4 regions of the Streptomyces sp. NPDC014889 genome follow, and region 4 is predicted to be linked to each of the others. Evidence: riboswitches for the same ligand, from Rfam matches in the RefSeq annotation. Region 4 holds a riboswitch; each other region holds the start of a gene.
What was found. Region 4 has a riboswitch for cyclic di-AMP ahead of ACF09J_RS13140 (transglycosylase family protein). Riboswitches for the same ligand answer to the same signal wherever they lie in the genome.
Positions count from the first base shown of each region.

Region 1: it holds a riboswitch for cyclic di-AMP, as region 4 does, so the genes downstream of both, ACF09J_RS21390 (transglycosylase SLT domain-containing protein) here and ACF09J_RS13140 (transglycosylase family protein) in region 4, are expected to answer to the same signal.
Region 2: it holds a riboswitch for cyclic di-AMP, as region 4 does, so the genes downstream of both, ACF09J_RS29695 (C40 family peptidase) here and ACF09J_RS13140 (transglycosylase family protein) in region 4, are expected to answer to the same signal.
Region 3: it holds a riboswitch for cyclic di-AMP, as region 4 does, so the genes downstream of both, ACF09J_RS27925 (NlpC/P60 family protein) here and ACF09J_RS13140 (transglycosylase family protein) in region 4, are expected to answer to the same signal.

Region 1 covers NZ_JBIBWH010000010.1:134,978-139,182, reverse strand. The annotation lists gene ACF09J_RS21395 (polyprenyl synthetase family protein) at 6-1,016, opposite strand; cyclic di-AMP (ydaO/yuaA leader) riboswitch at 1,500-1,687, shown strand; gene ACF09J_RS21390 (transglycosylase SLT domain-containing protein) at 1,693-2,178, shown strand; gene ACF09J_RS21385 (HAD family hydrolase) at 2,233-3,036, opposite strand; gene ACF09J_RS21380 (ATP-grasp domain-containing protein) at 3,238-4,205, opposite strand, start outside.
Region 2 covers NZ_JBIBWH010000017.1:70,370-74,574, reverse strand. The annotation lists gene ACF09J_RS29705 (helix-turn-helix domain-containing protein) at 1-663, opposite strand, end outside; gene ACF09J_RS29700 (ATP-binding protein) at 891-1,346, shown strand; gene ACF09J_RS29695 (C40 family peptidase) at 1,400-1,873, opposite strand; cyclic di-AMP (ydaO/yuaA leader) riboswitch at 1,877-2,090, opposite strand; gene ACF09J_RS29690 (alpha/beta hydrolase) at 3,276-4,205, shown strand, end outside.
Region 3 covers NZ_JBIBWH010000015.1:70,317-74,521, reverse strand. The annotation lists gene ACF09J_RS27935 (AI-2E family transporter) at 1-250, opposite strand, end outside; gene ACF09J_RS27930 (SOS response-associated peptidase) at 433-1,176, opposite strand; cyclic di-AMP (ydaO/yuaA leader) riboswitch at 1,402-1,576, shown strand; gene ACF09J_RS27925 (NlpC/P60 family protein) at 1,585-3,354, shown strand; gene ACF09J_RS27920 (SAM-dependent methyltransferase) at 3,419-4,205, opposite strand, start outside.
Region 4 covers NZ_JBIBWH010000006.1:81,410-85,614, forward strand. The annotation lists gene eno (phosphopyruvate hydratase) at 25-1,314, opposite strand; gene ACF09J_RS13140 (transglycosylase family protein) at 1,571-2,269, opposite strand; cyclic di-AMP (ydaO/yuaA leader) riboswitch at 2,274-2,441, opposite strand; gene ACF09J_RS13145 (transglycosylase family protein) at 2,624-3,658, opposite strand; gene ACF09J_RS13150 (cytochrome P450) at 3,881-4,205, opposite strand, start outside.

The DNA of each region.
Region 1 (4,205 bases), on a different contig from region 4:
GGGCGTCAGCCGGCCCGGTGCACCACCGCGTCGCACATCTGCAGCAGCGCGGCCTTCGCCTCGCACTCCCGCAGCGGCGCCAGCGCGGCCCGCGCCTCCTTGGCGTAGCGCACGGTGTCCCGTCGGGCCTGCTCCAGGGCCGGATGCTCCCGCAGCGCGCCCAGCGCCTCCGCGAGCCGCGCGTCGTCGGTCAGGTCGGAGTCCAGCAGCTCGCACAGGGCGATGTCTTCGGGCAGCCCCAGCCGGGCGGCGCGCTCGCGCAGCCGCAGCACCGGCAGCGTGGCGATGCCCTCGCGCAGGTCGGTGCCGGGGGTCTTGCCCGACTCGCGCGAGTCGGAGGCGATGTCCAGGACGTCGTCCGCGAGCTGGAAGGCGACGCCCAGCCGCTCGCCGTACTGCGTCAGCACGTCCACGACGGTCTCGTCGGCGCCGGACATCATCGCGCCGAACCGGCACGACACCGCCACCAGCGATCCGGTCTTGCCGCCCAGCACGTCCAGGTAGTGGTCGACCGGGTCCCGGCCGTCCTGCGGGCCCGCCGTCTCCAGGATCTGACCGGTGACCAGCCGTTCGAACGCCACGGCCTGCACCCGCACGGCCTCCGGGCCGAGGTCGGCGAGGATCTGCGAGGCGCGGGCGAACAGGAAGTCGCCGGTCAGGACCGCGACCGAGTTGCCCCAGCGGGTGTTGGCGCTGGCCACCCCGCGGCGCACGGCGGCCTCGTCCATCACGTCGTCGTGGTACAGCGTGGCCAGATGGGTCAGCTCCACCACCACGGCCGACGGCACGATCCCCGGCGCGTACGGGTCACCGAACTGGGACGCGAGCATCACGAGCAGCGGCCGGAACCGCTTCCCGCCCGCCTTGACGAGGTGCTGCGCGGCCCCCGTGATGAACGGGACCTCGCTCTTGGTGGCTTCGAGCAGCCCTTCCTCGACAGCCGCCAATCCGGCCTGGACATCGGCTTCGAGAGCCTGGTCCCGCACGCTCAGCCCGAATGGCCCGACGACGGTCACGAGGGGTCTCCTGTCTGCTGGTGTCTGCTGGGGATTACACGGTTTGTCGATACGTCGCTGCCCTCACTCAAGTCAGCGTATCCGGTCACGTTTCGATCACCGATATCGCCCACCTATACGGGTCAGGCCACATCACCCGACGTGACCACCGTCACGCGTCGGCCACATGGCCCATCCACGCTCACACTCGAAGTCCGATTCGCCCCTATTGGGGTTTCAATTCTCTTTAGTGGTAATTGCCCTTCGGGCACCCAAACCGTGAGTTGGGTCACTTCACCTCCTCTCCGCACCACCCCTCTCATCCCTTCACATTCCCTTTACGCCCAACGGAGTTGAGCGTTGGCGGACGCAAAGGATCAAGCACCACATACACCCCAGACCAAGGTCAAATAGGACGATGTGTGATTCCGCCACTTGTTCGGGACATGTGCTCTCGCATACGTTCCCGGCCATCGGGCGGACGCCGAATCCTGCCGCCGCCCGTCATCCCAACGACCGAATGAACCACGGCAGGAGCGGGGGACCCAGGTAAGCCGCCGGACCGGGCTCGTACGTCCTACGTCGTACGCCGCACCGGAACGGCTCGGGGTGAAGCCGCGCCCAACAGGGCGCGGCCGGGCACCTCCCCGCCCGAACCCGACAGCTCACCTCGCAGGCGACGGAGAGGAATTCCCCCATGCCTGCAAACGGTCAGCGCCGCTCTTCCCGCACCGCCCGCCTCGTCCGCACCCTCGCCGTCACCGGCACGGGCGCAGCCGTCCTCGCCGTGCCGCTGCTCGGCGCGACGAGCGCGTCCGCGGCGACCCCCGCCACCGTCCGGACGGCCGCGAGCTTCGGCTACCCGAACAACCTCGACGGCTGGATCCGCGCCTCCCTGGCGGTCATGGCGCAGAAGGGCATCCCGGGCTCCTACAACGGGATCCACCGCAACATCATCCGCGAGTCCTCCGGCAACCCGCGTGCCATCAACCTCTGGGACTCCAACGCCAAGAAGGGCATACCGTCCAAGGGCCTGCTCCAGGTCATCGACCCGACCTTCCGGGCCTACCACGTGAACGGGACGTCCTGGAACATCTACGACCCGGTCGCCAACATCACGGCCGCCTGCAACTACGCGGCCAAGCGGTACGGCTCCATCGACAACGTCAACGGCGCCTACTGACCGGACCACGGCCGGCTCCACACCGGCTGGTGCCCCGGCACCAGTGCCGCGGCACTAGACAAACAGTCGTTCGAGGACGACGGCGATGCCGTCGTCCTCGTTCGACGTCGTGACCTCGTCGGCCACCGCCTTGAGTTCGGGGTGGGCGTTGGCCATGGCGATCCCCCGGGCGGCCCACTGGAACATCGGGATGTCGTTGGGCATGTCGCCGAAGGCGAGGGCGCTCTCGCGGCCCAGTCCCAGGTGTTCGGCGGCCAGCGCCAGTCCGGTCGCCTTGGTGATGCCGCACGGCTGGAGCTCCACGGTCCCGGGGCCCGACATGGTGACCGTGGCGAGGGGCCCCACCACACCGCGGGCCGCCGCCGCCAGTTCGTCGTCGGACAGCTCCGGGTGACGCAGCAGCACCTTGCTGATGGGCGCGCGCCACAGCTCGTCGCGCCGCTCGACCCGTACGGCGGGAAGCGCCGCGTGCGGCATGCGGTACCCCGGCTCGATGAGCGTGAGCCCCTCGACCCCGTCCTGGTCGACCGCGGCGTACACCTCCCCCACCTCGGCCTCGATCTTGCCGAGCGCGGTCTCCGCCAGCTCGCGGTCCAGGGTGACCGACCACAGCAGACGGTCGCTGCCGGCGTCGTAGAGCTGTGCGCCCTGACCGCACACCGCGAGGCCCGTGGTGTGGAGGACGCCGAGCAGCTCCCGCACCCTCGGCGCCGGCCGTCCGGTCACCACGAGGTGCCGGGCGCCGGCGGCCGCCGTCCTCGCGAGCGCGGCGAGGGACCGTTCGGACACGGTGTCGTCGCCGCGCAGCAGCGTCCCGTCCAGGTCGGTGGCGATGAGGGTGTATGCGAGGGCGGCCATGATCAGAGAATACGGATGCCCCGGCCCACCGACTCGACCGGAGCCGGACGACCGCGCTTCAGGCCGCCTTTCCTCAACTGCCCTTCGGGTGAGGGACCTTCGCGCCGTGCGCGAGGCGGTACTCGACCGTGCGCCGCCGCGGTGGGCGGCCGCGGGGCGGTTCGGGCGGCGGGACGGCAGCCCGCCCGGTCGTGCTCCGCCTCAACCGGTCGTGCCGCCACGGCGGTTGGTCCGCCACAGCTGATAGAGGTGCCGCGCGCCCGGCCGCACGAAACGGGCGAGCATCGTGAGGAACGGCAGCGGATCGTCACCCGCCAGCCAGGCCAGTTCCGTGCCGCTCGCCCTCGCCGGCGCGTGCGGTGTGGTGTAGCCGCTGCGGCGGTAGGCGAGAAGGGCGGGCAGGTCGATGTTCTCCACGACGTAGCGGTGGCCGGTGCGCTGCTCGCCCTCCGGGACGGGGCGCCCGGTCAGGTCGAGGTGCATGGCACGCACGACGTCCACGCCCGACTCGCTCTCGAAGAGCCGGAACTGCGCGCCCATGCGCGGATTGAAGTCGAGGAGCTTGTACCGCCCGTCCCGCCGGTCGAAACGCAGGTCGAGGTCGACGATGCCGGTGAAGCCGATCTGCTTGATGAACCGGGCGGCGAGGTCGGCGAGTTCCGGGTTGTCGACGACGTACGCGTTCGCCGTCATGCCCGCGTGCGGCGGCCAGGAACGGACCTTGACGCCGGTGAACATCGCGAGCGGGGTGGAACTCCGGTCGAAGTAGGCGTGCACGATCCAGTCCTCGGCCTCCTCCCTCGGCAGGTACTCCTGGAGGATCACTCCGGGCTGCTCGCCCCAGTCGCGGGCCAGGGCCAGCAGGCCCTCGCGGCTGTTGATCCTCGTGGTGCCGTTCACCGCGGGGCTGCTGCGCCGCACGAACGCCTCGCGATTCTTGGCCACCACCGGGAAACGGGTCCTCTCGGCGAACGCCACGATGTCGTCGTACGTCTGCGGGAAGGCGGCCTCGGGACTCGGGATGCCGTGCTCCACGCACAGTTCGTGCAGGCCCTGCTTGCTGGCCAGGCGGCGCGGCAGGCCGGGGGCGACGGGCGGGAAGAGGAAGGGGCCCCTGAGCTCCTCCTGGTGCTCCGCGATCAGGACCGCGGCCTCCTCGTCGGTGGGCA
Region 2 (4,205 bases), on a different contig from region 4:
GGTGATGCCGATGTGCGCGCCGGCGGCGAACGGCAGCACCTGGAGCCGTACCTGCGGCAGCCGGGCCGCCTCCGTCAGCCGCTCCAGCTGCCGCCGCATGATCTCCGGGCCGCCCACCTCGCGGCGCAGCACCGCCTCGTCGAGCACCGCGTCCAGCTCCAGCGGCGGCTGCGCGCGGAGCACGTCCTGGCGGGCCAGCCGCACCTCCACCAGCGCGTCCAGCCGGTCCTCGTCGAGCCCGTCCACGGCGGCCCGGGTGACCGCGCGGGCGTACTCGGGCGTCTGCAGCAGTCCGGGGACGACCGAGGTCTCCAGGGTGCGCATCCCGCTCGCCTGCGACTCCAGGCTGATGAAGTCCCGGTAGGTCGGCGGCAGTACCCCGCGGTAGGCGTGCCACCAGTGGTGCCGGCCGTCGCCGTCGTCCAGTCCCGCGAGGACCAGGAGCAACTCGCGCAGCTGGGAGTCGTGGACCGCGTACGCGTCCAGGAGGGAGCGCACATCGGCCGGTTTCACCCCACTGGTGCCGGTTTCGATCCGGCTGACCTTCGACTGGTGCCAGCCGACCAGGCCGGCCGCCTCACCGCTGGTGAGACCCGCGCCGGTGCGCAGCGCGCGCAGTTCGGCGCCCAGTTTCCTGCGGCGCACCGCGGGACCGTGCTGCATGGGCTACTCCCTCGCTCCGTCTGAACGCTCCACGCGACCCGCTTCACATACGGTCTTCCGTCGCAGAGTTCACCGCATCGAGCGACAGATATATGCATATCTTGGTGGATCGCCACCGAGACGGCAGGACTGGTGGCAGTCTGACGGCGAAGCACCAGTGCGGGACCGTACTCGAACCATCCGCTCAGTGTCGGACTCCGGTCCCGTGGGAAAGGGACGACGTCGCCATGGCAGACCATCTGGAAGCATCCGTCACTCTGCCGAGCGATCCCGCCTCGGTCTGCGCGGCCCGTGCCTATGTGGCGGGCACGCTCGCGGAGTGGGGCCTGCCGCCGGCCACGGACACCGCCGAGACGGTGCGGCTCATCGTCTCCGAACTCGCCACCAACGCCGTACAGCACACTTTCGGGCAGTCACCCACCTTCACGGTGGACCTCGTCCTCGTGCGTGACGAACGGCTGTGCATCGGGGTCACCGACAGCCACCCCCGGTTCCCCAAACGGCTGCCGGCCGCCGTCCAGCAGGACAACGGCCGGGGCATGGTGATCATCCGGTGGCTCACCGCGGAGTGCGGCGGCAGACTGACCGTGCGGCCGACCCGGGAGGGCGGCAAGACGGTCTGCATCGAACTTCCGTGGACGGCTCCTGCCCGGCCCGTGACGGCCGCGGGCCAGGAACCGTAGGAACGTGGGGTGACGGCGTCGCAGCGCCGCCACCGCCCCGCACCGCGGCCGGGTCAGCGGACCCGGCCGTACCAGACGCTCTTCGTCCAGATCTTCTGGAGCTTCACCACGTCCCCGGTCTTCGGGGCGTGCCAGATCTTGCCCGAGCCGGCGTAGATGCCGACGTGGTACACGTACGAGCCCGAGTGGAAGAACACCAGGTCCCCGGCCCGGCGGCTGCTCGCGGAGATGTGCCGGCTGTTGTTGTACTGCTGCGCGGCCGTGCGGGGCAGTTTCTTGCCCGCCCTCTTGAACGAGTACAGCGTGAGCCCGGAGCAGTCGAACCTCCGCGGCCCCGTGGCGCCCCACTGGTAGGGCGACCCCTTCTTGGACGCGGCGATCTGCAGCGCCTTGGACGCCATCGTGACGGCCGAGGCCTCGGAGGCCACACCCGGCACGACGATCGAGCCGCCCACGGCGGCCAGGGTCAGGGCCGAGGCCGTGCCGGCCCGGGCCATCAGCGACGGGACGCGATTGAGCGCAGTCATGCGCAACCCTTCGTCAGCCGCCTGTGAAGGATGACCTGTCGGATTCGGGCTGGCGAAGTTGCCCGGCCGCGTTGCCGCGGCTTCACCCCAAGGGCTGCTCGGTCCGGTCATGGTGCGACCGTTCCGGCGACCCGTCGTGCTTGGGTCCTCCACTCCTGCCGATCCACTCCTGTCGACCGGTCATCCGGGCGGCGGCAGGACTCGGCGTCCGCCCGGACCGCCCCGCCGTTGTGGCGGGGGCTTGTCGTCAGACAGGGATCTTCACCCACGGATGTCCGAAAATCCCAACGGAAGCGAGTGTTTGTGTTGTTACTCACCACGCGCCCGTTCGGGTGGACACCCTCACGATCGAACGGATGCCCCCTCACCCGACGACCCCCGGACCAGCACCGGAACGCCTCGTGCCGCCATTCGGGGAGGCGGGCTGCGCAACTGTGGCGGTCCCGAAAAGGGACCTGAACCTACACCGAAAGGGGGTCGGTCATTCGGGGACATTCCGTGTCGCTTGTCCCGGCGCGCCGCCTCCCGCGCCCGCCGCGCCCCCGGTGTGGACGACGTCAACTTCCGCAGTTTGGCGGCTGGGTGAAGCGCACGGCGCGCGACTCACCGTCCGGCACCCACGGGGGCCGGGCGCCCGGCGGCCTCCGGACAGCGGCCGATCGGCTCTGCCAGGGTGCGGGGTGGGTCCGGTGGATCGTCCCGCGTCCGGCGAGGTGGGCATTGCCGTGCGATTCGGGATGTACCGGCCAACCGGCCCATATGTGGCGGCTTCTGGCGTCTCCGGCGCCGGCTGCCGCTTCGGGCCGGCCCGCGCCTGCCGCGCGGACCGCCGCTGGGGCTTCCGGCCCCGCACCGCCATCCGGCCGCCGGGGTTCCGGTTCCCCGCCGACCCGGGCCCGGCGGGTGCCCCTGACGGCCCGGGTGCCCGGTCGTCTCCGGGCGGCGGCCGATCGGCGCTGTCCGGGTGTGGTGCGGGGTCCGGTGGATCGTCCCGCGTCCGGTGAAGTGGGCATTGCCGTGTGATTTTGGGCGTTCCGGCCAACCGGCCCATATGCGGCGGCTTCTGGCGTCTCCGGCGCCGACCACCGCTCCAGGCCGGCCCGCGCAGCCTCGGCCGCGTGGCCCGCCTGCTGGCCTTCAGGCCTCTCAGGTTGGCCCGCTTGCTGGGTTTTTGACCCCTTTCGTGGGGGCCGCCCGCCGACTCCCCGTCCCTTCCGTGCGTGCCGTCGCCGGCCTTCCGGTTCCCGTCGAGCCGCTCGGGGTTCCGCTCAGCGGGACACGTCGCGCCGCTTATCGGATTGGCAAAGAAGGTCAACGCCCCCTGTTCTCAGGGACCTCACAGCAGCAAGGATCCCCGTACCCAATTCGCAACGACGTACGGGGAGGTCCCCCCTTGAGGGACATGAGACCCAGGAACCGGGTGCTGGCGCTCGGTTCGGCCGGTGCGCTGGTCACGGCGACCCTGATAGCCGGCGCGGTGGCGACGCCCGCGGCCGGTGCGAACAACGGCCAGGGCCAGGACCGCGAGACCCGCGGCGCGGCGATCGCCGCGGAGCGGGCCGCGAAGGCCGGCATCGACTGGCAGGACTGCCCCGCCGACTGGGGGCTGGCCAAGCCCATCCAGTGCGGTTACGTCTCGGTGCCGCTCGACTACGCCGACCCCTACGGCAAGCAGATCAAGCTGGCCGTCGACCGCGCCGGCAACACCGGCACCAAGGAGGAGCGCCAGGGCGCCCTCGTCTACAACCCGGGCGGCCCCGGCGGTTCGGGCCTGCGCTTCCCGACCCGGGTCACCGGAAAGAACGCCATCTGGGCCAACGTGGCGAAGGCCTACGACTTCGTCGGCTTCGACCCGCGCGGTGTCGGCCACTCGGCGGCCATCTCCTGCGCCGACCCGCAGAAGTTCGCCGAGGGGTCCAAGCTGGACCCGGTGCCCGGCTCCGAGGGCGACAAGAGCATCCAGCGCAAGCTGGCCCGCGAGTACGCGCAGGGCTGCCTCCAGCGCACCGGCCGCGCCATGCTCCAGCAGATGACCACCCCGAACACCGTGCGCGACCTGGACGTCATCCGCGCCGCGCTCGGCGAGCAGAAGCTCAACTTCCTCGGCGTCTCCTACGGCACCTACCTCGGCGCCGTCTACGGCACGATGTTCCCGGGCCACGTGCGCCGGATGGTCGTCGACAGCGTCGTCAACCCGGCCCGCGAGAACATCTGGTACCAGGCCAACCTGAACCAGGACGTCGCCTTCGAGGGCCGCTGGAAGGACTGGCAGGACTGGGTCGCCGCGAACGACGCCACCTACCACCTGGGCGCCACCCGCGACGCCGTCCAG
Region 3 (4,205 bases), on a different contig from region 4:
CCGCGATGAGCTGGAAGCGGCCGAGGACGGTGAAGACGCCGTAGACGACGACCCCGACGAGGATGAGGCGCCAGGCGTAGGCGGCGGCGACCCGCAGCCAGGGCACGGTCCGCTCGGCCTTCCGGACCGCGGCAGCGGTCCGGGCGTGCGGCGGGAGGCGTACGGAGGGCGCCGGGCGGCTGCCGGGCACCCGGCGGGCCGCCCGGCGCCCGCGGCCCGGCCCGCCCGCCGGAGCGCCCGCAGCAGCCACCGCGCCTCTCCTTCGTCCTGGGCCCCCTCGAGCCTCCTGAGCCCTCTTGAGCACCGTAAGGTCCGGCCGGGCCGGGGCAGGGGTGCAGTTCGGCCGGGTGGGCGGTCATCGGGGGCATCAGGGGGAACGGGTGCACGTGCGGCGCACGGTGCCGCGCGGGTGGGCCGGGGCGGTCCGGCCCGTCACGGCGGCGTCTCGTCCAGCAGCTCGGGGCCGTTGTTGCGCACGTTGTTGACGGCCGGGGAGACCGGCCGGGCGCCGAGCCTGCCGCCCGCCGGGGGGCTCAGCAGCGTCCGTAGTTCGCCGGGGTCCTGATGGCGGGGGTCGAGCCAGGCGTCGTAGTGGTCCGGGGTGAGGGCCAGCGGCATCCTCGGGTGGACCCGGCCGGCCTCGTCGGTGGCCTCGGTGGTGATGATGGTGCACGTGGTCAGCCAGGCGGCGGGGTCGTCGTCCCGCGCCACGTGCGGGTCCCGCCAGTACGCGTACAGCCCGGCGAGCGCCATCAGCTCACCGTCCTCGGGGCTGATGTAGTACGGCTGCTTGTGGGTCCTGCCGGTGTCCTGGGCCTTGATCTGCTGCCATTCGTAGAAGCCGTCGGCGGGCAGCAGGCAGCGGTGCCTGACGAAGGCGCGGCGGAAGGCCGGCTTCTCGTGCACGGTCTCCACCCGGGCGTTGATCATCCGGGCGCCGGCCTTCACGTCCCTCGCCCAGGACGGGACCAGTCCCCAGCGCAGCGGCCGCAGCTCCCTGCGGACGGCGGCCGGGGTGCGGTCCTCGCGCGGCGCGCGTTCGAGAACGGCCCACACCTCGTCGGTCGGGGCGACGTTCCAGCTCGGGGCGAGCGACTCCTCCGGGCGCCACTCGGTGACCCGGAAGTGCCGGACCAGGTCCTCCGGACCGCGGGTGGAGACGTAGCGACCGCACATGGGGCCAGGGTGCCACGGCGGCGGGGCCGGGGGCGGGAGCGCCTCACGCCCGCCGGCGGGGTCACCTCGACGATGCCGCGCAGACGGACATGAACGTGAGGCACCTCACGGGAAGGTCACGAATACGTATCGGACATTCCACGCCTCAATCTTCACACCGAGTACACACGTTCGCTAAGTTGACGGCCAGGACGCACGATTGCCTCCGGCGAGTCGCGTCGGATCGTGCGACCTCCGCCGAGTCCGGTACGCCCCCGCAGCGGCCGGAGCCGGGGAACCGACCAACCTCGGGGTGAAGCGGCCCAACTGTCCCTCGGGACAAGGGCCGTAGGGCACGCCTTCCGCAGAACGTCCGCCCGATGCCGAGAGCAGAACCGGTAGGCGGCCCATGGGAGGAGTGCGTCCCTCTTGACGCCGGAACGACCGAGCGACGACAGGCCGAGCCGCGCCGAGGTCCAGCAGCGGATCAGCAGCCTCTACGACCAGGCGGAGAACGCCACGGGGAACTTCAACGCCACCCGCGCGATGAGCAAGAGCGCTCGTACGCGGCGGGGTTCGGCTTCCTGGAGCGGTTCCGGCGGATCCGATCCGGCCGTGGACCGGGTGGCCAGGAAGTGGTTCGACGTGGGGCGCGCCCAGTTGGGTCCGACCATGCCTGCGGTCCTGCCGCCGGACCGTATGCCGAGACAGGCCGACTCCCCCGCCGCGGCGCAGGACAGGCGTCCGGCGGATGCCCGCGAGGGCCTGGCCCTCGAAGCGGGCAGGGCCCCTCGGCCCGAGCTGTCCGCCGGCCCGGCGGCCTCGGCACCCGAACTCGCGGCCGCGGCACGGACCGTCCCGGAGTTGCCCGCCGCCGCCCCCGTGGCGGAACTGACCGCCCGCCCCATGCAACCGCCCCCGCCCACCACCGGCACCATGGGCGTACTGCCCGACGGGGCCATGCGGCCGCCCACCGGCACCCTGGACGCGCTGTCCAGCCGCTCCATGCAGCCGCCCCCCACCGGCAGCATGAGCCTGCTCCCGAACGAAACCACCGGCGCGCCTCCCGCAGGGGCCATGGATGCTCGGACCACCGGCACCATGGGCGTACTGCCCGACCGCACCATGCAGCCGCCACCCACCGGCAGCATGAACCTGCTCCCGAACGAAACCACCGGCGCACCTCCCGCAGGGACCATGGATGCTCGGACCACCGGCACCATGGGCGTACTGCCCGACCGCACCATGCAGCCACCACCCACCGGCAGCATGAACCTGCTCCCGAACGGAATCAGCGGCGCGCCTCCCGCAGGGGCCATGGATGCTCGGACCACCGGCACCACGGGCGTACTGCCCGACCGCACCACCGGAGGCATGCAGGCTCCCCCGACCGGCACCATGCGGGCGGTGCCCTCCACCGGGGCCCTGGGCGCTCTTTCCTCAGGGACGGCGGTGGCCACCGGGGCCGGGGCGATGGGTGTCAGCGGGAGCCCGGGTGTCGCGACCCCGCCCGACGGGCCCGTCACGCAGCCTGCGGGTGGGGTCCCGGTCGCGCGTCGTCGGCAGGCCGCCGCGGTGCAGCGGCCCGCCAAGGAGCGGACGCGGGGCAAGCTCGCGCAGGCCGGCGAGATGCTGGCCCGGCACGCCGCGCAGCAGAGCGCGCGGCCGGCCGAGGAGCCCCTGCCTCGGCCGGAGGCGGCGCAGTGGCAGCAGCACGCCACTGGCCTCTTCGACACGACCCCGCCGCTGGACGGCAACTCGCTCTTCGACGCCAGCCAGGCGGGAGCCCCCGGCCCAGCGACCGGCGCCGCCGTCGCCGAGAGCCCGGCCTCGGCCTACGAGCGGAAGGCCGCCAAGGCGCTGGCCTTCGCCCGCGCGCAGATCGGCAAGCCGTGCGTGTGGGGAGCCACAGGTCCGGGCTCCTACGACTGCTCGAGTCTCACCCAGGCCGCCTGGCGGGCCGCGGACGTGGCCCTGCCCCGCACCACCCACGAACAGGTCGGCTCCGGCGCGGCGATCGAGCTCGCCGAACTGGAGCCGGGGGACCTGATCTTCTTCTACGGCGAGGTCAGCCACGTGGGCCTGTACGCGGGCAACGGCACCATGGTGCACGCCCCGAGTCCGGGCGCGTCCATACGCGAGGAGTCGATCTTCTTCGCGGGCCCCCGAGCCATCCACAGCGCGATACGGCCGGCCTGAGCCGTCACGGGCGGGGAGGCCCGGGTGACCGCGGCGGCGTCACCCGGACCTTCCCGCCCGTCGTTCACGCGTTCTTGCGGCCCACCCCGGCGTACACCCAGAACTGGGACGGGTCCTCCGGGACCTCCTCGTCCCGGTCCGGACGCCACAGCGGGACGTAGACCAATCCCGGCTCCGCCAGGTCGAACCCGTCGAAGAGGGACTCGATCTCGCCGCGGGAGCGTGCCGTGACCGGCGAGGTGGCCCGGTCGCGGTAGAGCTGCCCGACCGCCGCGGCCGTGTCGGGGCGGTCCTCGTCCGTGGCGTGGGTCAGGGCCAGCCAGCTGCCCGCGGGCAGCGCGTCCCGGAAGGCGGCCACGATGCCGCCGGGGTCCTCCTGCGGGGTGACGAAGTGCAGGATCGTGATCATCAGGACGGCGACGGGCTCGTCGAAGTCGATCAGCTTGCGCACCTGCGGCGCGGAGAGTATCCCCGCGGGATCGCGGATGTCGGCGGCCACGATCGCCGCGTCCGGGTTGTCGGCGAGCAGGGCCTCGCTGTGCGCGACCGCGACCGGGTCGTTGTCGACGTACACCACTTTCGCGCCGGGACTGGCGGCCTGGGCGACCTCGTGCACATTGCCCTGGGTGGGGATCCCGGAGCCGAGGTCGACGAACTGGCGCACCCCGGCGTCCACCAGGAACCGCACGGCACGGCCCAGGAAGGCGCGGTTGGCGCGGGCCAGGGTGCGCACCTGGGGGTCGATCGCCGTGAAGGCGGCCACCGCCTCCCGGTCTATGGCGAAGTTGTGCTCGCCGCCCAGCATGGCGTCGTACATCCGGGCCACGCTTGCCTTGCCCGGATCGACGCCC
Region 4 (4,205 bases):
GTGGCGGCCGAGCCCCTGCCGTGCCTACTGGTTCGCGGAGCGGAACCGCGGGAAGGCCGAGCGGCCGGCGTACACCGCGGCGTCGTCGAGGATCTCCTCGATGCGCAGCAGCTGGTTGTACTTGGCGACGCGCTCGGAGCGGGCCGGGGCGCCGGTCTTGATCTGGCCGCAGTTGGTGGCGACGGCCAGGTCGGCGATGGTGACGTCCTCGGTCTCGCCGGAACGGTGGGACATCATGCACTTGAAGCCGTTGCGCTGGGCCAGCTCGACGGCGTCCAGGGTCTCGGTGAGCGAACCGATCTGGTTCACCTTCACGAGCAGCGCGTTGGCGGCGCCGTCCTCGATGCCGCGGGCGAGGCGCTCGGGGTTGGTGACGAACAGGTCGTCGCCGACGAGCTGGACCTTGTCGCCGAGCTTGTCGGTGATGACCTTCCAGCCGGCCCAGTCGTCCTCGAACAGCGGGTCCTCGATGGAGACGAGCGGGTAGGCGGCCACCAGCTCCTCGTAGTACTCGGTCATCTCCGCCGCGGAGCGGTCCTTGCCCTCGAAGAGGTACTTGCCGTCCTTGTAGAACTCGGAGGCGGCGACGTCGAGCGCGAGGGCGATCTGCTCGCCGGGCGCGTAGCCGGCTTCCTTGATCGCTTCGAGGATGAGGTCGAGGGCCTCGCGGTTGGAGCCGAGGTTCGGGGCGAAGCCGCCCTCGTCGCCGAGGCCGGTGGACAGGCCCTTGCTCTTCAGGACCTTCTTCAGGGTGTGGTAGACCTCGGTGCCCCAGCGCAGGGCCTCGGAGAAGGACTCCGCGCCGATCGGGGCGATCATGAACTCCTGGATGTCCACGTTGGAGTCGGCGTGCGAGCCGCCGTTCAGGATGTTCATCATCGGCACCGGCAGCAGGTGCGCGTTCGGACCGCCCAGGTAGCGGAAGAGGGGGAGGTCCGAGGCCTCGGAGGCGGCGTGCGCGACGGCGAGGGAGACACCGAGGATGGCGTTGGCGCCCAGCGAGCCCTTGTTGTCGGTGGCGTCCAGGTCGAACATGGCCTGGTCGATCAGACGCTGCTCGGTGGCGTCGTAACCGACGAGCTCCGGGCCGATCTGCTCGATCACGGCGAGGACGGCCTTCTCGACGCCCTTGCCCTGGTAGCGGTTGGGGTCGCCGTCACGGAGCTCGATGGCCTCGAAGGCGCCGGTGGAGGCGCCGGAGGGGACGGCGGCACGACCGGTGCTGCCGTCGTCGAGGCCGACCTCGACCTCGACCGTGGGGTTGCCTCGGGAGTCCAGGATTTCCCGGGCTACGACGACGTCGATGGACGGCACGAGCATCTCCTTCTGGGATGTGACGCTGAAAGTGCGGGGCGTGAGCCCTGCGACTAGAGCCTAACCGTCCCGCGGTGGCGACCGGCCGACCGACCGCCTCGTGGACAGGATGACGGTATCCATTGTTCCCGTCCGGAACAAAGGGGAGGGGAAGGTTCGGGAACGCCCCGGCGTGCGCGAGGCGAAAAAACCCCGCCCCGACGCGTAGGGGGGAACGCGCCGGGGCGGGGAGCCCAGGGAGGGCGGGGACGGGCCTTTACTTCAGGTGGAGCTGCTGGCCCGGGTAGATGAGGTCGGCGTTGTCGACGATGTCCTTGTTCAGCTCGAACAGCTTCTGCCAGCCGCCCTGGACGCCGTGCCGGGCGGCGATGGAGCTGAGGGTGTCGCCGGAGACCACCTTGTACTCGCCGTCGCCCTTCTTGACCTTCTTGCCGGTCGGCGTGGTGACGGTCCTGCTCGGGGCCGGACGCGTCGCGGAGCGGTTGGCGGCCTGCCGCTCGGTCGAGCGGGTGGTGGTGCTCTTGGCGGAGCCACCGTTCGACGAGGACGCAGACGACGACGCGGGGGCGCTGCCGGTGTAGGCGGCGCCGGACAGACCCTTGCCGCAGACCGGCCAGGCACCCTTGCCCTGGCCCGCGAGGACCTTCTCGGCGACGGCTATCTGCTGCGACTTGGAGGCCAGGTCGGCGCGCGACGCGTAGGCGGTGCCGCCATAGCCGGCCCAGGTGGAGTTGGTGAACTGGAGGCCGCCGTAGAAGCCGTTGCCAGTGTTGATGGACCAGTTGCCACCGGACTCGCACTGCGCGACCGCGTCCCACTGGGAGGCGGTGGCGGCGGAGGCGTCGCCGACCGCCATCAGCGGGGCGGCGACCGCGGCGGAGGCGACACCGGCGAGCGCGATGACCCGGGTGGTCCTGGACGTACGACGGTGCTTGCCCTTGCTGGAGAACAGCATGGAAGGATCCCCTCACCGACGCCTGCGAGGTGAGCTGTCGGGTTCGGGCCGGTTGAGTTGCCCGGCCGTGCCTCACGCATGAGGCACGGCTCCACCCCTAGCCGCTCCGGTCAACTGCCGGGCACGGCACTTACCTTGGGTCCCCCGCTCCTGCCCACGGCGCTTGACGCGACGACTGTTCCCGTACGGCCGCTGGCAGGATTCGGCGTTGCGGCAGCCGGGGCTCGCGGTGACGAGCAGTCATGACCGTAGGCATGCGCTCCGCCGAATTCCAAAGACGATCAGGGCTTCTGAGACTCATCCCACACTTTGGCCGAATGGGACATTCGGCGCGAAGTGTGACGTGAACTCCCGCTACTTTTGGGGCGTTTCGGTCGGGACATTCAGGGTCTGACCGGCGGAGATGTGGTTCGGGTCGGACCCGATGGCCCCCTTGTTCGCGGCATACAGCGCGTCCCATCCGCCGGGGACGTCAAGGGAGTCGGCGATGGACTCGAGGGAGTCGCCGGCACGGACGGTGTAGGAGTCGGCGGCGCGCGCGGCGTGGCGGCCGGCGGAGGCGGCCGTGTGGTGGTCGGCCAGATCCTCGACGGCGCTGCCGCCGCGGTGGCGTCCGCCGCCGAGCGCCCCGGTGTCGACCAGGGCCGAAGTGCCGCCGACCTGCCACGACTTGTCCGTGTCACCGGACTCCGGCGCGGCCGAGGGCGAGGTGTCGGGCGACTGGGACCCGCTCGCGGCGACATCGGGGGACGTGTCGGACTTACCGGGCTTGCCCTTCTTTGCGGGCGAGGACGGCGAGGGTGTGGACGTGCCGGGGGGCGTGCTCACGGAGTCGGAGGGCTCGGAGGAGTCGGCCGAACCGGGTGCGGCGTCCGACGAGCCGGATGAGCCGGATGAATCGGACGGCGTCTGTGACGAGTTCGACAGACCGAGGTCGTCGGTGAGGGACTTTCCGGAGGAGTTGGAGGATCCGGACGTATCACCCACACCGGTGTCGACCTTCGCCGCCTCGGACTTCTCGCCGAGACCGGAGAGCAGCCCGCACGTCGGCCAGGCGCCGGGACCCTTGTCGGCGAGCACCTTCTCGGCCACGGCTATCTGCTGGGACCGGCTCGCCTGGTCGGCGCTCAACGCGTAGTCGAGACCGCCGTACTTCTCCCAGTCGTCCTGCGTCAACTGCAAGCCGCCGTAGTAGCCGTTGCCGGCGTTGGCGCTCCAGGCGCCGCCGCTCTCGCACTTGGCCACCTTGTCCCAGGTGTTGCCGTCGGCCGCGCTGGCGCCGCCGGCGGCCATCAGCGGAATGGCGATGGCGGATCCGGTCACTCCGGCGGCGACGAGGAGGGCCGGAGCCTGACGGGGCCGACGGTGACGGCCGTTCCCGGAGAGCATACGGAGACCTTTCGTGCGACAACGCTGACCGGCGTGACGACCGCGACTCGGCGCCACGCTGATGGGTGAAAGTATCCGCTGACGATCGCTTGTCACAAGTTCATGCCGCACAGATCACGTGAAGATCACACAGTTGAGACTCTGTCATCTTCGAGGCGGTCAGTGGGTAGGGGTGATGCGGCGGCAGGCACCTTTTCCGGCCTTGTCCGGCTTCCCTCCGACTTACCGACCGGGAGTGAACCGCACCGGCAGCGTCCGCAGTCCGCGCATGATGAGCCCGCCGCGCCAGCGCAAGTCGGCTGGATCCGCACCCAGTTGCAGGTCCGGAAGCCGGGTGAGCAGGGTGGCGAGCGCGGTCTGGCCCTCCAGACGGGCGAGCGGCGCGCCGAGGCAGTAGTGGATGCCGTGTCCGTAGCCGAGGTGTTGATTGTCACGTCGGCCGAGATCGAGGACGTCGGGGCCTTCGAACTTCTCCGGATCCCGGTCGGCGGCGGCGAGCACGACGAGGACCGGGTCGCCGGGGGCGATGTCCTGGCCGCCGATGGTG